Regions from separate parts of the Streptomyces sp. NPDC091281 genome, predicted to be linked through region 2. Evidence: riboswitches for the same ligand, from Rfam matches in the RefSeq annotation. Region 2 holds a riboswitch; each other region holds the start of a gene.
What was found. A riboswitch is a leader RNA that binds a small molecule or an ion and turns the genes downstream of it on or off. The one in region 2 is predicted to bind cobalamin.
Positions count from the first base shown of each region.

Region 1 (3,978 bases), on a different contig from region 2:
GCTGCGGGAGGTCCGTTTCGACGACGGCGCGTCGATCGAGCCCGCCGGGGCGGCGCGGGCCCGCGCGGCGGCCGGGTCGCTGCCCGGCGGTACGCGCGTGGTGACGTCGCCGTCGGCGCGGTGCCGTCAGACGGCGGCGGCGCTCGGTCTCGACGTCCAGGAGGCCTCCGTGGCGGCCGGGTTGGCGGGGCTGGACGTGGGCCGGTGGCGCGGCCTGACGCTGGCCGAGGTCGGCGCGGCGGAGCCGGAGGCGGTGGCCCGCTGGCTCGCGGACCCCGCGTCGGCGCCGCACGGCGGGGAGTCCGTACGGGACCTGTGCGACCGGGTCGCCGTGTGGCTGGACGCGGCGGCGGGCGAGGGCCGTACGGTCGCGGTGGTCGAGCCGGACGTCGTACGGGCCGTGGTGGTGCGGGTGGTGGGGGCGCCCGTGGAGGCGTTCTGGCGGCTGGACGTGGCGCCGTTGACGGCGACCGAGGTCAGCGGGCGGTCCGGGCGCTGGAACCTGCGGCTCGGCCGTCCGCTCGACGCGACCACGAACACGGCCACGGACTGACCCGGCCGCCCGGACAGGCCGATCCCGGCCGCTCGTACGGACCGGTCCCGCGCGTACGGGAGTTCAGCGGCCGGTGTCCCGGTGGCGGCGGAGCAGGTCGGCCACGGCGCAGCGCAGGCAGCCGGGGGCGGGGTCGGGGTCCGGCGGGTGCGTGCAGCCCTCGCCGGGTGCGGCGACCAGGGTCTCCAGTTCCCGCAGGAGGCGGTCGGTGCGCCGCACCTGTTCACCGAGCACCCGGACGCGGGCGCTCTGGCCGCCGATCTGCCGTCGGCTGGCGACGAGTTGGGCGTACTCCTCCGGGGTGAGGGCGACCGCCTCGCGACCGCCGAGGGTGATGCGGCGCGGCTGGGGTTGTCGGCTCACTCGGCTCCTCCTGCGCTCCTCGCCGCCGGTCCCGTCCCCGCGGTCGAAGTCTCCGCGGTCGGGGTCCGTGGCTAATCGGCCCGGTCGTTCGCGCATGGTGTCCTGCCCGTCCTGAAGTGCCGTGCCGGTGACGGAGTCGGTCCGGCGGGGTCACCGGGAGAACGCGGGAGGGCCCGCGGACGGTTCCGCGGGCCCTCCCGTCGTGCCGGACGGCTCGGTCGGCTCACTGCGGGGAGGCAGCCGCCGCGCCCGCGGGAACCGCGGCCGGCCGGGGGTGGATCAGGCGTTCGGCGAGTTCGCCGAAGACGAGGCCGAATCCGGCCCACAGCGTGGCCTGGAGGGCGAGGGCGGAGAGCCGGAACCGCCACAGCAGGGCGGCCGGGAAGTCGCCGGGCACCTCGTTCACCGTGGGCAGGAAGGCGTACGCCAGCCCGATCACGACGAGGAAACCGGCCACCGCGGCGACGGTGGCGTACCAGGTGCCCAGCCGGGGGGCGAGCCGCTTGCCGACGATCACCGCGGCGACCGCGAGCAGCACGCTGAGCACCATCATCAGGAAGTACAGGGTGGTGCGGCGGGCGATGGTGTCGGGGTCGCCGACCGCGGGCGGGTTCGCCGGGTACTTGAAGAACGGCACCGCGTACACGGCGACGAACGCGGCGCCCGACAGCAGCAGGGCGGTGGCGCGGGGGCCGAAGCGGCCGACGCGGCCGAGCGCGAAGCAGAAGGCGAGCGCGGCGATGCCGCCGAAGGCGACCCCGTAGACGAGGATGCCGGTGGCCAGGCCCGCGGTGGACTGGAGGCCGCGCGAGACGAGTTCGACCTCGTGCTCGTGAGCGGGGGCGTGGGACTCCTCGAAGCCGATGGCGCTGTCGACGTTCGGCTCGCCGAGGAAGTAGGCGACGACCAGGGCGAGGACACCGGCACCGAGGCCGGCGAGCATGCCGCGGACGAGGAGGTTACGGACGATCGCGGAGTTCATGGAAGTGCGGCGCCCCTCGTCAGTGGCAGGGGAAGCCGAGCAGGTGGCGGGCGTCGTGCACCCACTCGTGGACGTCCTCGCCGGAGACGACGGCGGTGGCACCCTGCTCGGCGCCGACGAAGTACAGCAGCACCAGCATCAGGACGCCGAAGAAGACCGCCCAGGGCGCGATGTCCCTCAGCGGCAGTCGGGCCGGTACGGCGGGGGTGCTGGCGGGCGGGGCGACATGCTGCGCCATGGCGGGGCCTCCTCTGGGAGTTCGCGTCCCATCTCGGTGGTGCACAGGACGACGGCCAAGGGTCTGACTCACGGGCGGCCCGCGGTGGGGCGGCTCGTTCACAGTGGCGCGACCGTGCCGGATTTCCACCGGCTTCCGTGTCCGTCGTCGATACCGGACGGGACGGTACTCCCCGGCGGAGGTCCTGGCCAAGGGCCGGACCCCCGCCGGGGAGCCCCTCACACCGAACCCTTACCGGCGCGCCGCCCGGCCTGCGCCGGGGGCGCGCCGCGGGGCCTACCGGTGGCGGAAGACGGGCGGCCGTTTCTCCGTGAAGGCGGCCATGCCCTCCTTCTGGTCGGCGGTGGCGAACACCGCGTGGAACAGGCGGCGTTCGAAGCGGACGCCCTCGGCGAGGGTCGTCTCGAAGGCGCGGCCGACGGCCTCCTTCGCCATCATCGCCACCGGCAGGGACATCCCGGCGACGGTCGCGGCGACGGCGCGTGCCTCGCCGAGCAGCGCGTCGGCGGGGACGATCCGGGAGACGAGTCCGGCGCGTTCGGCCTCGGCTGCGTCCATGGTGCGGCCGGTGAGGCACAGCTCCATCGCCTTGGCCTTGCCGACGGCGCGGGTCAGGCGCTGGGAGCCGCCGATGCCGGGGATGACGCCGAGCTTGATCTCCGGCTGGCCGAAGACGGCCGTGTCGGCGGCGAGCACGATGTCGCAGAGCAGGGCCAGTTCGCAGCCGCCGCCGAGCGCGTACCCGGCGACCGCCGCGACCGTCGGCGTGCGGAGCTGCCCGAGGCGGTCCCAGGCGGTGAACCAGTCGGTGAGGTACATGTCGAGGTAGTCGCGGTCGGCCATCTCCTTGATGTCGGCCCCGGCCGCGAAGGCCCGTTCCGAGCCGGTGATGACGACACAGCCGCATTCCGGGTCCCGGTCCAGGGCCTCGGCGGCGGCCACGACCTCCTCCATGACCTTCAGGTTCAGCGCGTTGAGGGCCTTCGGCCGGTCCAGCGTGATCAGGGCGGTACGGCCCTCGCGCTCGACCCGGATCGTCTCGTACTCCCCCGCCGGACCACCGGTCGCCCCGTCGCTCTCCCGTACGCCCGTCATGCGGTGCGCTCCTCTCCCCGGTCGCGGATGGTGCGGACGATGCCGGAGAAGTCCTCGGCGGCACCGACCTGTTCGGCGTAGGCCGCGTACAACTCAGCCGCCCGGCGCCCGAGTTCCGTGTCGGTGCCGGTGGCGCGGGCGGCGTCGGCGGCGAGGCCGAGGTCCTTCGCCATGAGGGCGGCGGCGAAGCCCGGCCGGTAGTCGCGGTTGGCGGGGCTGGCCGGAACGGGGCCGGGGACGGGGCAGTTGACGGTGAGCGCCCAGCACTGCCCGGACGCGGCGGAGGCCACGTCGTAGAGCGCCTGGTGGGAGAGGCCGAGGCGTTCGCCGAGGACGAAGGCCTCGCTGACGGCGATCATGGAGACGCCGAGGATCATGTTGTTGCAGATCTTCGCGGCCTGTCCGGCGCCGGGGCCGCCGCAGTGCACGACCCGGCGGCCCATGGCCTCCAGCAGGGGCCGGGCCTCGGCGAACTCCGCGTCGCCGCCGCCCGCCATGAAGGTGAGAGTGGCGGCCTCGGCACCCACCACGCCGCCGGAGACGGGGGCGTCCAGGGCCCGCATCCCCGCCGTCACGGCCCGTTCGTGGGCGGTGCGGGCGTCGGCGACGTCGATGGTGGAGCAGTCGACGAAGAGGGTGCCGGGGCGGGCGGCGGCGAGGATCTCGTCGTACAGCCCGAGGACGTGCCGTCCGGCGGGCAGCATGGTGACGACGACGTCGGCGTCCGCGACCGCCCCGGCGGCGGAG
Region 1 covers NZ_JBIVUY010000003.1:93,419-97,396, forward strand. Annotated here, with positions in the region: gene ACIQPQ_RS09320 (histidine phosphatase family protein) at 1-553, shown strand, start outside; gene ACIQPQ_RS09325 (hypothetical protein) at 617-916, opposite strand; gene ACIQPQ_RS09330 (CbtA family protein) at 1,140-1,898, opposite strand; gene ACIQPQ_RS09335 (CbtB-domain containing protein) at 1,918-2,136, opposite strand; adenosylcobalamin (AdoCbl) riboswitch at 2,184-2,285, opposite strand; gene ACIQPQ_RS09340 (enoyl-CoA hydratase) at 2,413-3,231, opposite strand; gene mmsB (3-hydroxyisobutyrate dehydrogenase) at 3,228-3,978, opposite strand, start outside.
Region 1: another riboswitch for cobalamin. It lies ahead of ACIQPQ_RS09335 (CbtB-domain containing protein); the one in region 2 lies ahead of ACIQPQ_RS07295 (ribonucleoside-diphosphate reductase subunit alpha).

Region 2 (3,978 bases):
GGGCGGCGGGCTTCTTCGCCGTGCCCTACACGATCCTGGTCTACCCGCTGATCTTCACCTTCCTGCCCCGCCTGTGGTCGGTGTCGCACAGGCACGGGTACGTCACCACCTCGGACTTCGTGCGGGGCCGGTTCGGCTCCAAGGGGCTGTCGCTGGCCGTCGCCGTCACCGGCATCCTCGCCACCATGCCGTACATCGCGCTCCAGCTCGTCGGCATCCAGGCGGTGCTGGACGTGATGGGCGTGGGCGGCGGCGAGGACACCAACTGGTTCGTCAAGGACCTGCCGCTGCTGATCGCCTTCGGCGTGCTGGCCGCGTACACCTACTCCTCGGGGCTGCGGGCACCCGCGCTGATCGCGTTCGTGAAGGACACGCTGATCTACCTCGTGATCGCGGTGGCGATCATCTACATCCCGATCAAGCTCGGCGGGTTCGACGACATCTTCGCCAAGGCGGGCGACGCCTTCGCGCAGACCAACCCGGCGACCGGCGCGCCCCGCGGCGCCCTGGTCCCGGCCGAGGCGGGGCAGTGGACGTACGCCACGCTCGCCCTGGGTTCGGCGCTGGCGCTGTTCATGTACCCGCACTCGATCACCGCGACGCTCTCCTCGCGCAGCCGCGAGGTGATCCGCCGCAACACCACGATCCTGCCGCTGTACTCCCTGATGCTGGGCCTGCTGGCGCTGCTGGGCTTCATGGCGATCGCGGCCGGGGTGAAGGTGTCCAACGGGCAGCTCGCCATCCCGCAGCTCTTCGAGGACATGTTCCCCGACTGGTTCGCGGGCGTGGCCTTCGCGGCGATCGGCATCGGCGCGCTGGTCCCGGCGGCGATCATGTCCATCGCGGCGGCGAACCTCTTCACCCGCAATATTTACAAGGACTTCATCAAGCCCGACGCGACGCCCAAGGAGGAGACCCGGGTCTCCAAGCTGGTCTCGCTGCTGGTGAAGGTGGGCGCGCTGGTCTTCGTGCTGACCATGGACAAGACGGTCGCCATCAACTTCCAGCTCCTGGGCGGCATCTGGATCCTCCAGACCTTCCCGGCGCTGGTGGGCGGCCTGTTCACCCGCTGGTTCCACCGCTGGGCGCTGCTCGCGGGCTGGGCGGTCGGCATGGTCTACGGCACGGTCGCCGCGTACGGCGTGGCCTCGCCGACGCAGAAGCACTTCGGCGGCTCGTCGAAGGAGATCCCCGGCATCGGTGAGATCGGCTACATCGGCCTCACCGCGTTCGTGCTGAACCTGGCCGTCACGGTGGTCCTCACCTTCGTCCTGAAGGCGCTGAAGGCCCCCGAGGGCGTCGACGAGACCCGCCCGGAGGACTACACCGCGGACTCCGGCGACCCCGGCGTCCAGGTGGAGCTGCCGCCCGCCACGGCGGGCTCCTCGCACTAGCGCGACCGGGCGCGGGCGCCACCCCTGGCGTTTTGCCGACACCTTCCGCGCCACCCCTGGACAGACACGCCGACGGGCCGCCGTAAGCACTATGCTTCGGCGGCCCGTTGACGCTGCGGAGCCACCCCGACACAACATCTGGGGCTGGCGCGACAGGGCGACACAAGATGTATGCTCGTGCTCGCTGTCGCCGCAGGGGAATCCGGTGCGAATCCGGAACTGTCCCGCAACGGTGTACTTGCGTGTTTCCGCACGCGTGGTCAGTCCGAGGACCTGCCGGCAGCGCACCCGAACCGTCCGGTGCGGGTGCCTGACGTCCGGGTCTCGCGGAGTGGGCCGGTGGACGCGACGCCGTGCGCGCTCGTGTGCTGCCCCCTGCCCTCCGCCAGGCCCCCGCCGAGCGAGGGAGAGCCCCCAGTGACCATCGCGCCAGCCGAACCGGCTTCAGCAGTCCAGGTGGAGACCGACGGTCCCGGGACCGCACTGCTGCGGACCCTGACCGAGCTGACCGCCGACCTCCCCGACGCCGACCCCGGACGGGTCGCCGCCGCCGCGCTGCGCGGCCGGTCCGCGCGGGCGGACGAGGCCGAGCTGCGCGAGCTGGCCACCGAGGCGGCCGCCGGACTCATCGCCGAGGACCCCGCCTACTCCCGGCTGGCGGCCCGGCTGCTGACCATCAGCATCCGCGCCGAGGCGGCCTCCCAGGGCGTCACCACCTTCACCGACTCGGTCGCCGTCGGCCACCGCGAGGGCCTCATCGCCGACCGCACCGACGCCTTCGTCCGGCTGCACGCGGCCCGGCTCGACGCGCTGATCGACCCCGCCGCCGACGACCGCTTCGGCTACTTCGGCCTGCGCACCCTGCACAGCCGCTACCTGCTGCGCCACCCGCACACCCGCAGGGTCGTCGAGACGCCCCAGCACTTCCTGCTCCGCGTCGCCGCCGGACTCGCCGAGGACGACTCGGTGCGCGCCCTGGACGAAGTCGCCGCGCTCTACGGGCTCATGAGCCGGCTGGACTACCTCCCGTCCTCCCCGACCCTCTTCAACTCCGGCACCCGGCACCCCCAGATGTCGTCCTGCTACCTCCTCGACTCCCCCAAGGACGAGCTGGACTCCATCTACGACCGCTACCACCAGGTGGCCCGCCTCTCCAAGCACGCCGGCGGCATCGGCCTGTCCTACTCCCGCATCCGCTCCCGCGGTTCGCTGATCCGCGGCACCAACGGGCACTCCAACGGCATCGTGCCGTTCCTCAAGACGCTGGACGCCTCCGTCGCCGCCGTGAACCAGGGCGGGCGGCGCAAGGGCGCCGCCGCGGTCTACCTGGAGACCTGGCACTCCGACATCGAGGAGTTCCTGGAGCTGCGGGACAACACCGGTGAGGACGCCCGCCGTACGCACAACCTGAACCTCGCGCACTGGGTGCCCGACGAGTTCATGCGCCGCGTCAACGCCGACGAGCAGTGGTCGCTGTTCTCCCCGGCCGACGTGCCCGACCTGGTCGACCTGTGGGGCGAGGAGTTCGACGCCGCCTACCGCAAGGCCGAGGCGGACGGCCTCGCCAGGAAGACCATCCCGGCCCGTGAGCTGTACGGCCGCATGATGCGCACCCTCGCGCAGACCGGCAACGGCTGGATGACGTTCAAGGACGCCGCCAACCGCACCGCCAACCAGACGGCCGAGGCCGGACACGTCGTCCACTCCTCCAACCTCTGCACGGAGATCCTGGAGGTAACCGACGACGGCGAGACCGCGGTCTGCAACCTCGGCTCGGTCAACCTCGGCGCGTTCGTGACCGGCGGCGACATCGACTGGGAGCGGCTGGACGAGGCCGTGCGCACCGCGGTCACCTTCCTCGACCGGGTCGTCGACATCAACTTCTACCCGACCGAGCAGGCGGGCCGCTCCAACTCCCGCTGGCGTCCGGTGGGTCTGGGCGCGATGGGCCTCCAGGACGTCTTCTTCAAGCTGCGGCTGCCGTTCGACTCCCCCGAGGCGCGCGCCCTGTCCACCCGGATCGCCGAGCGGATCATGCTCGCCTCCTACGAGGCGTCCGCCGACCTCGCCGAGCGCAACGGCCCGCTGCCCGCCTGGGAGAAGACCCGCACCGCCCGCGGTGTGCTCCACCCCGACCACTACGGCTTCGAGTTCACCTGGCCCGAGCGCTGGGCGGCGCTGCGCGAGCGGATCGCCGCCACCGGCATGCGCAACTCGCTGCTGCTGGCCATCGCGCCGACCGCCACCATCGCGTCCATCGCGGGCGTGTACGAGTGCATCGAGCCGCAGGTGTCCAACCTGTTCAAGCGCGAGACGCTGTCCGGCGAGTTCCTCCAGGTCAACTCCTACCTGGTGCAGGAGCTGAAGGACCTCGGCGTGTGGGACGCCCGCACCCGTGAGGCGCTGCGCGAGGCCAACGGCTCGGTGCAGGACTTCGTGTGGATCCCGGACGAGGTGCGCGCGCTGTACCGCACGGCGTGGGAGATCCCGCAGCGCGGCCTGATCGACATGGCCGCCGCCCGGACGCCGTACCTGGACCAGGCGCAGTCGCTGAACCTGTTCCTGGAGACGCCGACCATCGGCA
Region 2 covers NZ_JBIVUY010000002.1:624,877-628,854, reverse strand. Annotated here, with positions in the region: gene mctP (monocarboxylate uptake permease MctP) at 1-1,394, shown strand, start outside; cobalamin riboswitch at 1,553-1,690, shown strand; gene ACIQPQ_RS07295 (ribonucleoside-diphosphate reductase subunit alpha) at 1,812-3,978, shown strand, end outside.

Region 3 (3,978 bases), on a different contig from region 2:
GATGAGGCTCGGCCACGCCCCGTCGGCCCGCTGGAGACCCCGGAGGTAGGCGAGGGGCTTGCGGGCCGACTCCTTTTCGCCCGCGCGGAGTTGGGCCATGACCGCGAGGGACTGCGCGAACACGGAGGGGGCGTAGGTGTAGGCGCCCTCGGCGGCGCAGGAGCGGTCGGGGGCGGTGCTCGGCTTCGCGCACACCGCGTCGGCGAGCGCGGCGATCAGGTCGTGGCCGCCGAAGGAGCGCGGGTCACGGCCGACGGCCTCGGCGAGGAGGGCCGTCTTGCCGAGGGCGCCGCCGACCGGGTGGGCGCCGCCGACGCCGGTCCAGTCGTTGACCGTACGGCCCTCGCCGTCCTTGCCGCCCCGGTCGAGGAAGTCGACGATCCCGCGCAGGGCGGCGTTGTCTAGGCCGGTGGCGGCGAGGGCGTAGGCCCCGTCGATGGTGAGGCCGAAGTCGGCGCGCGCGGTGCCGGGTCCGGCGGCGTGGTAGCGGCCCTGGACGAGCTGGGCGGGCGCGGTGAGGTAGGCGACGCCCTTGCGGAGGTCGGGGGCCTTGCCCGGGGCCGGGGTCGTGGACGGCCGGCCGGTCGGGGAGGCGGAGGTGGGGGGTGCGGTGGTCGGGGGCGGGGTGGTGCGCGCGGTGAGGGTGACCAGGCTGGTGTGCGCGCCCGCGAGGACGGCGGCCGTGGTGGCGTAGGGCGCCGGGTCGGTGCCGCCCTCCTCGAACGCGAAGCCGCCGCCGTCGAGTTGCTGCCGGGACAGCCAGGCCTCGGCGGCGTCGGCGCGGCCGGTGTCGCCGAGGGCGCGCAGGGCCTGGGCGGCGTGGGCGGTCGCGTGGACGCTCGCGCCGGTGGCGCCGGTGTAGCCGAGGTAGGCGCCGTCCTCGCGCTGGGTGCGCGTCAGGTAGGCGCGCGCCTTGGACACGGTGTCGGCGTGGCCGCCCGCCTTCTCCAGGACCAGCGCGGTGAGCGCGGTGACGGCGGGGTCGGCGTCGCAGTTCTCCTCGGCCCGGATGAGGGGGCCGGAGATGCCTCCGTCCCGGCACTGGAGCCGCGCCAGCCGGTCCACGGTGGCGGCGGGGGGCGTGACCCCGGCGCGCAGCAGGGCGAGGACGGCGAGGGCCTGCCCGTCGGCGTAGTCGGCGTTGCGGAAGTCGCCGGGGGCGGTGCAGCCGGGGGTGGGTTCGCCGGACTCGGGGCCCGCCGCGCAGACGTGCGCGGTCAGGTCGCCGACGAGGTCGTGGCCGCCGACGGCGCGCGGGTCGCCGCCGGTGATCTCGGCGAGCAGGGCGAGGCGGGCGGCGGCCGTCGCGTTCGGCGCCTGATCGGTGCCGAACGGGTAGGCGTAGGAGCCGACTTGGGTCGTGAGGTACGCGGTGACCTTGTCCAGGGCCGGGCCGCGGCCGTCGGTGGCGGCGAGCGCGTAGGCGGTCTCGGTGGTCAGCAGGAGGTCGGCGGTGCCGGAGTCGTCGGTGACGCGTTCGTCGTCGGTGAGACGGCTCTTGAGCCAGCGTACGGCGGCGGCCGTGTCGACCTCGCCGGGGGCGGCGGTCGGACCGCCGCTGGGGCCGGGGGTGCCGGTGCCGCCGCCGTCGGGCCGGACGTCGTCGGGGCTGAAGTCGGGGCGGCCGGTGGTGCCGCCGACGTCCGTGCCGCCGTACACCCAGGCGTCGACGTCGCCGTCCTGGAGCCTGCGGTCCATGGCGCCGTAGCGGCTGTACGTCCACTCGTCCTCGCCGGGCGCGGCGGTCCAGTACGACCAGTAGGCGGTGGCGGGCGGGGTGAGCGCGCAGTCGTCCGCGTCCGGGGTCGGGTACTGCGTGCCGGAGCGGAACGCGTCGTGGCCGATGCGGCAGACGAAGGCGTCGCCGTCGTGGCCGGTGCCCTTCGTGGTGAACCCTGCCGCGTGCAGCAGCTCGTAGCCGGTGGTGGGGGTGGTGTCGCAGCCGCGGACCACGTCCCCGTCGAACGCGCCGAAGTCGACGGCGACGACGGCGCCCCGCGTCGCGGTGCAGGCGCCGACCGGGTCGGCGGCGGCGGTGGTCGTGGTGAGAAAGGTCATGCAGACCGCGAGGACGGTGAGCAGCGCCGCCGCGAACGCCGTCAGCCGCAGCGGGCGGGCCGCCGTACGCGGCACTCCGCCTGGTCCGCCCGCTTCACCTGGTCCGCCTGAACCGCTCGGTCCGCGTGGCACGCCGTGTGCGCGCCGAGCGCCCTGCGCGTCCTCGGCACCCGGTGCGCCCTGTGCGCCTGGTGCGCCCTGTGCTGTCCCCACCCCGGTCCCTTCGCCGACCGGCCGACGCGGGCAGGGACGTGGCTGAGGGCTCCCGGCACGCGCGGGGACACCGGCGTACGGAAGCTGGTCGCACCACGCCGTAGTCCGCGACGGCGTCTGTAGCTGTCGATCACGCGCTGTCGATCACGTCCCAGGCATTCCGGCTCGCCCGGCTGGACCGGGCCCACGGTTGCGGGTCAGCGCCGGCGTTCGACCGGCTTCCCCTGGAACTCGTTGCGTATCAGGCGGATTTGAGCACGCTTCACCGGAAGCGTCAAGGGTGCCTCGGGCGGGCCCGGCGGCTGTCCGGGGCGCCTCTGGTGACGGGGGTCCGGGTCGGGTACCGTCGCGCTCTGCCGAGTGGGGGAACCCGGTGGGAGTCCGGGGCTGACGCGCAGCGGTGTGGGACGGCGGTGTGCCGTTCCGAGCCCGAATGCCCAAGCGGTGAGGTTGAGTTGGTAGCCGGTCCACGCGTTCCGGACGGCGGCCAGGCCCGCCGCGCTCCCGGTCCGCCGAGGGGCCCGCCGCAGGTTCGGCCGGTGTCCCTCACCCCAGGAGCAGGCCATGTCCCGTACCGCTTCCCGCACTTCCGGTGCTCCCCGCGCTTTCCGCGCTTTCCGCGCATCCCGGGATTCCCGTGTCTCCCCCGCCGCTGCCCGATCGGGCGGCGCCGCGGTGTCGTCCTGGCGGCGTGCCGCGTTCACCGCGACCGCCGCGGCGGGGGCGTTCGCGCTCACCGCGCTGCCCGCCGCCGCGACCTCCACACCCGCGCAGATCGCCACGTCGAAGACGAACGGCGTGACCTACCTCAAGTCGCTCCAGGCGGCGGACGGTTCGTACGCCGGGTCGGGGCTGTCCAACGAGTGGGCGTTCAGCGCGTTCGCCGCCGCCGGCACCGCCGCGGTGGACGTCACGCCGGGCGGCGACGCCACGAAGAACGCCAGAACCGTGTACCGCACCCTGCTGTCCTCGGCGAGCTGGCCGTCCGCCTCCCCCGTCGTCACCGACTACGAGCGCGCCACGCTCAACGCGTACGCCGCCGGGATCGACCCGGCGCGGGTCTCCGCCTCACGCAACCTGATCGCCGACATCTACGGCTACTGGCAGACGGCGGAGGCCGGTTACTTCGGCCCGTCCGCCAACTTCAACGGGACCGTGTTCGCCGCGCTCGCCCTCAACGGCGCGAAGACCCAGGCCGGTCAGGTACGGGTCCCGCAGGCGCTGCGGGACAAGGTCGTCACCCGGCTGCGCGCCAACCAGCACAACGACGGCGGCTGGAACTACGGGAAGGCGGAGGGGAATCCGAGCCAGCTGGCCGCCGCGAGCGACATCGACATGACCGGCGCCGCGATGGCCGCGCTGTGCGTGTCGGGCGTGCCGAACACGGACACGGACATCGTGCAGGCGAAAGCGTTCCTCAAGAGCAAGCTGGTCAACAACAGCGGTGCGTTCAACGCCATGTTCGGGGTGAACACCGACTCCAACGGCTGGGCGGTGTCCGGCCTCAACGCCTGCGGCATCAACCCGCAGACCGGTGACTTCCTCACCGCGCTCGGCAAGACGCCGGTGGACTTCCTGATCGCCCAGCAGTTCAACCCGGGCGGCGGCTTCAAGTACCTGCCCTCCGACACCGGCCCGTCGGCGTACGCCTCGATCGACGGCCTGCGCGCGGTGGCGGGCGGCGGCTTCACCTCCGCCCCGCCCGCC
Region 3 covers NZ_JBIVUY010000009.1:71,533-75,510, reverse strand. Annotated here, with positions in the region: gene ACIQPQ_RS23420 (prenyltransferase/squalene oxidase repeat-containing protein) at 1-2,058, opposite strand, end outside; cobalamin riboswitch at 2,407-2,542, opposite strand; cobalamin riboswitch at 2,635-2,710, shown strand; gene ACIQPQ_RS23415 (hypothetical protein) at 2,947-3,978, shown strand, end outside.
Region 3: another riboswitch for cobalamin. It lies ahead of ACIQPQ_RS23420 (prenyltransferase/squalene oxidase repeat-containing protein); the one in region 2 lies ahead of ACIQPQ_RS07295 (ribonucleoside-diphosphate reductase subunit alpha).

Region 4 (3,978 bases), on a different contig from region 2:
CACGAGGACGTCGATGCCGGTCTTCTCCTGGAAGGAGACGACCTCGCGGATCTCCGCCTTGATGCGCTCCTCGTACCCGGCGGTGTCGATGCGGCCCGCGCGCAGATCGGCGCGGGCGGTGCGCAGTTCACCCGTCTGCGGGAACGAGCCGATGGTCGTCGTCGGCAGCAGCGGCAGCCCGAGGTGGGCGCGCTGGGCGGCGGCGCGTTCGGTGTACGGCTGGGAGCGGCGGGCGTCGGCGTCGGTGACCGCGGCGGCGCGGGAGCGGACGGCCGGGTCGTGGGTGATCGGCGAGTTCGCGCGGGAGGCGAGGGCGGCCCGGTTGGCGGCGAGTTCGCCCGCGATGGTGTCGGTGCCGCTGGTGAGGCCCTTGGCGAGGGTGACGATCTCGGCGGTCTTCTGGCGGGCGAAGGCGAGCCAGCGCAGGATCTGCGGTTCGATGTCGCGCTCGGCGCTCGCGTCGAGCGGCACGTGCAGCAGCGACGACGACGCGGCCACGTCGACCCGGTCCGCGAGACCCAGCAGGGTGCCGAGGGTGGCGAGCGACTTCGACAGGTCGTTGATCCAGATGTTGCGGCCGTTGACGACGCCCGCGACCAGCCGCTTGCCGGGCAGTCCGCCGACGGCGGCGAGGTCGTCGAGCTGGGCGGCGCCAGCCTCGGTGAAGTCCAGCGCCAGGCCCTCCACCGGGGCCTTGGCCAGGACGGGCAGGGCCTCGCCGAGCCGGTCGAAGTAGGACGCGAGGAGCAGCTTGGGGCGGTCGGTGAGACCGCCGAGGTCACGGTAGGCGCGGGTGGCGGCGTTCAGCTCGGCCGGGGTGCGGTCCTGCACCAGGGCGGGCTCGTCGAGCTGGACCCATTCGGCGCCCGCGGCGCGCAGGTCGGCGAGGACCTCGGCGTACACCGGCAGCAGCCGGTCGAGGAGGGTGAGCGGCTCGAAGTCGGCGGGGACCCCGGGCGCGGGCTTGGCCAGCAGCAGGTAGGTGACCGGGCCGACCAGGACCGGGCGGGCCGCGAGGCCGAGCGAGAGGGCCTCCTCCAGCTCGGCGACCTGCTTGGCGGAGTCGGCCGTGAACTCCGTGTCCGGACCCAGCTCGGGCACCAGGTAGTGGTAGTTGGTGTCGAACCACTTGGTCATCTCCAGCGGCGCGACGTCCTGGGTGCCGCGCGCCATGGCGAAGTAGCCGTCCAGGGCGTCCGCGTCGACGGCGGCCCGGTGGCGGGCCGGGACCGCGCCGACCATGACGGTGGTGTCGAGGACGTGGTCGTAGTACGAGAAGTGACCGGTGGGCACCTCGTCGATGCCGGCGTCGGCGAGCTGCCGCAAGGTGTCGCGGCGCAGGTCGGCGGCGGTGGCCCGGAGGGCGTCGGCGGTGACGCGGCCCTTCCAGTAGCCCTCGACGGCCTTCTTCAGCTCCCGGTTCGGACCCTGACGGGGGTAGCCGTACACGGTGGCCCGTGCTGCCGCGGCTGCGGGCTTGGTGGTCACGGAGATCTCCTTCGCGAGACGAATCCCTGAGATCCCGGTGGCGGGACGAGAGCGCGAAGGGGTGACGGAGCGGACGGGTCCGACCCCGCGCGGCACGGCGCGGTCGTCCGTCTGCTCTGTACGCCGACCCGCCCACGAGGTCACCGGGATGTCCGTGCGCGAGGGTTCGCGTACGGGCAACGGGCAGGTCTTCGGACTCGCGGGCACGCCCTCCGGACAACACCGGGGGACACCTAGTGGCCGTCGCTTCCCGGACCCCCGAGGGTCCAGTGCGTATGACGGCGGTCGTTCCCGCTCACCGCTGCGGGGCAGTCCCGGATTCCCACCGGGTTCCCTCTTACGACGCATCCCGCCTGGCGGACGGGGCGAACCAGCTGCGCCGCCCACCCTACGGCGCCCCCGTACCGTGCGCTGCGTCACGTCCACCATTCGGATGGTGACCTGACCCACCCGTGCCACGGGATTGAACCGGGCCCCCACCGGGAACAGCACGCCCCGGCCGTGCACCCGTACCGCGCCCGGCCGTGTGCCGTCGCGGGCCCCCGCCGCAGCACCTAGGCTCGGTCACGCCGTCCCACCAGGAGGTGCGCCCATGTCCGACTGGCGAGCGCGCGCGTCCCGCGCCGGGAAGTGGCCCCTGCGGTCCGCCGGTCACCCCCGCGGCGACGACCCCGACACCGACCCCGCGCCCGAACGCTCCATGGACCCCTGGACCGACGCCGAGCCGCCGCGCGAACCCCTGGAGCGCAGCCTCGTCGACGCGGCCGTCTACCGCGACGGCCGCCGCCTGGACGTTCCCGCCGACCTCGCCGAGATCTACGCCCGGCTGCCCGGCGAGCCCGGCACGATGGCCTGGATCGGCCTCTACCGGCCCTCCCCGGAACAGCTCGGCCAGGCCGCCGAACGGTTCGGGCTGCACGAACTTGCCCTGGAGGACGCGATCGTCGCCCACCAGCGCCCCAAGCTGGAACGCTACGGCACCACCCTCTTCGTCGTCCTGCGCTCCGCCCGCTACCTCGACGAGACGGAGGAGGTCGACTTCGGCGAGATCCACATCTTCGTCGGCCCCGAGTTCGTCCTCACCGTCCGGCACAGCCAGGCCCCCGACCTCGGCGCCGTCCGCAAACGCCTGGAGAACGACCGCGACCTCCTCGCCCTGGGCCCCGAGGCCGTGCTCTACGCGATCCTCGACGCGGTCGTCGACGGCTACGCGCCCGTCGTCGCCGGACTCCAGAACGACATCGACGAGATCGAGTCCGAGGTGTTCGGCGGCGACCCCAACGTCTCCCGCCGCATCTACGCGCTCTCCCGCGAGGTCGTCGACTTCCAGCGGGCCACCCGCCCGCTGCTCACCATCATGCGCGGCCTGGAGGCGGGCTTCGCCAAGTACGGCACCAGCGAGGAACTCCAGCGCTACCTCCGAGACGTCGCCGACCACGCCACCACCGTCGCCGAACGCGTGGACGGCTTCCGGCAGATGCTCGGCGACATCCTCACCGTCAACGCCACCCTCGTCACCCAGGCGCAGAACGAGGAGATGAAGGCGCTCGCCGAGGCGGGCCACGCCCAGAACAACGAGATCAAGAAGATCTCCAGCTGGGCCGCCATCCTCTTCGCCCCCACCCTCATCGGCACGGTCTACGGCATGAACTTCGACCACATGCCCGAACTGCACTGGACCCTCGGCTACCCCTTCGCCGTCGCCCTGATGGCCCTGGTGTGCGTCAGCCTGTACGTCGTCTTCAAGCACCGCGACTGGCTCTGACGCGGTACGGGCGCCGCTCCGGCCCGCCCCCGCGCCGTCAGTGATCCGTCAGGGACGGCGCTCACCGCGTCAGCGTCGCGTCAGGACGGGTCCCGGCGGCGGGCCGGGCGGGCATAGCGTCCTTGCCGGGAACCACGACCAGGTTCCCCGAACCACCCCCGGACCCGCGGACCACCGGTCCCCGGGCCCCTCAGGAGGCATCCCATGGCAGCACCCCTGTGCGGCGACGACCCCGAACCCTGCGAACGGACCCCGGCCGGACCCCTCTACGTCCCGGTCCGGCCGGGCCCCGCCGGGAACGTCACCCGGCTCTTCCGCACCCCGCTCGGCGCCCGTACGGCCGTCGGCTTCACCAGCGCCGCCCGGCTCGCCGCCACCCTCGGCACCGGCCAGCCGTGGATCCGGCTCGCCGAACCCGCGCTGCGCGCCCTCACCGCCCCGCTCGGCGTCACCACGGTGACGGTCGACCCGCCGCTCTCCGCCCCCGCCCCGGCATCCTCGGCCCCCGCCCCGGCGCCGTCCGCGCCCGCCCCCGCGGCCGAGCGGCCCGCGCCCGCCCCCGACCGCACGGCCGGCCCCGCTCCGGTCCCCGCGCTCGTGTCCCGGATCGGCTGAGGGGAGGACGACCGATGACCACCGCGCACGTCCCCGCCGTTCCCACGACCGCCCCCGCCACCGCCCGTGCCGTCTCCACCGCCGCCGAGCGGTCGGTGTGGCCCGCCTCC
Region 4 covers NZ_JBIVUY010000003.1:475,256-479,233, reverse strand. Annotated here, with positions in the region: gene metE (5-methyltetrahydropteroyltriglutamate--homocysteine S-methyltransferase) at 1-1,488, opposite strand, end outside; cobalamin riboswitch at 1,674-1,828, opposite strand; gene ACIQPQ_RS10200 (magnesium and cobalt transport protein CorA) at 2,081-3,253, shown strand; gene ACIQPQ_RS10195 (SAV_915 family protein) at 3,458-3,868, shown strand; gene lysA (diaminopimelate decarboxylase) at 3,883-3,978, shown strand, end outside.
Region 4: another riboswitch for cobalamin. It lies ahead of metE (5-methyltetrahydropteroyltriglutamate--homocysteine S-methyltransferase); the one in region 2 lies ahead of ACIQPQ_RS07295 (ribonucleoside-diphosphate reductase subunit alpha).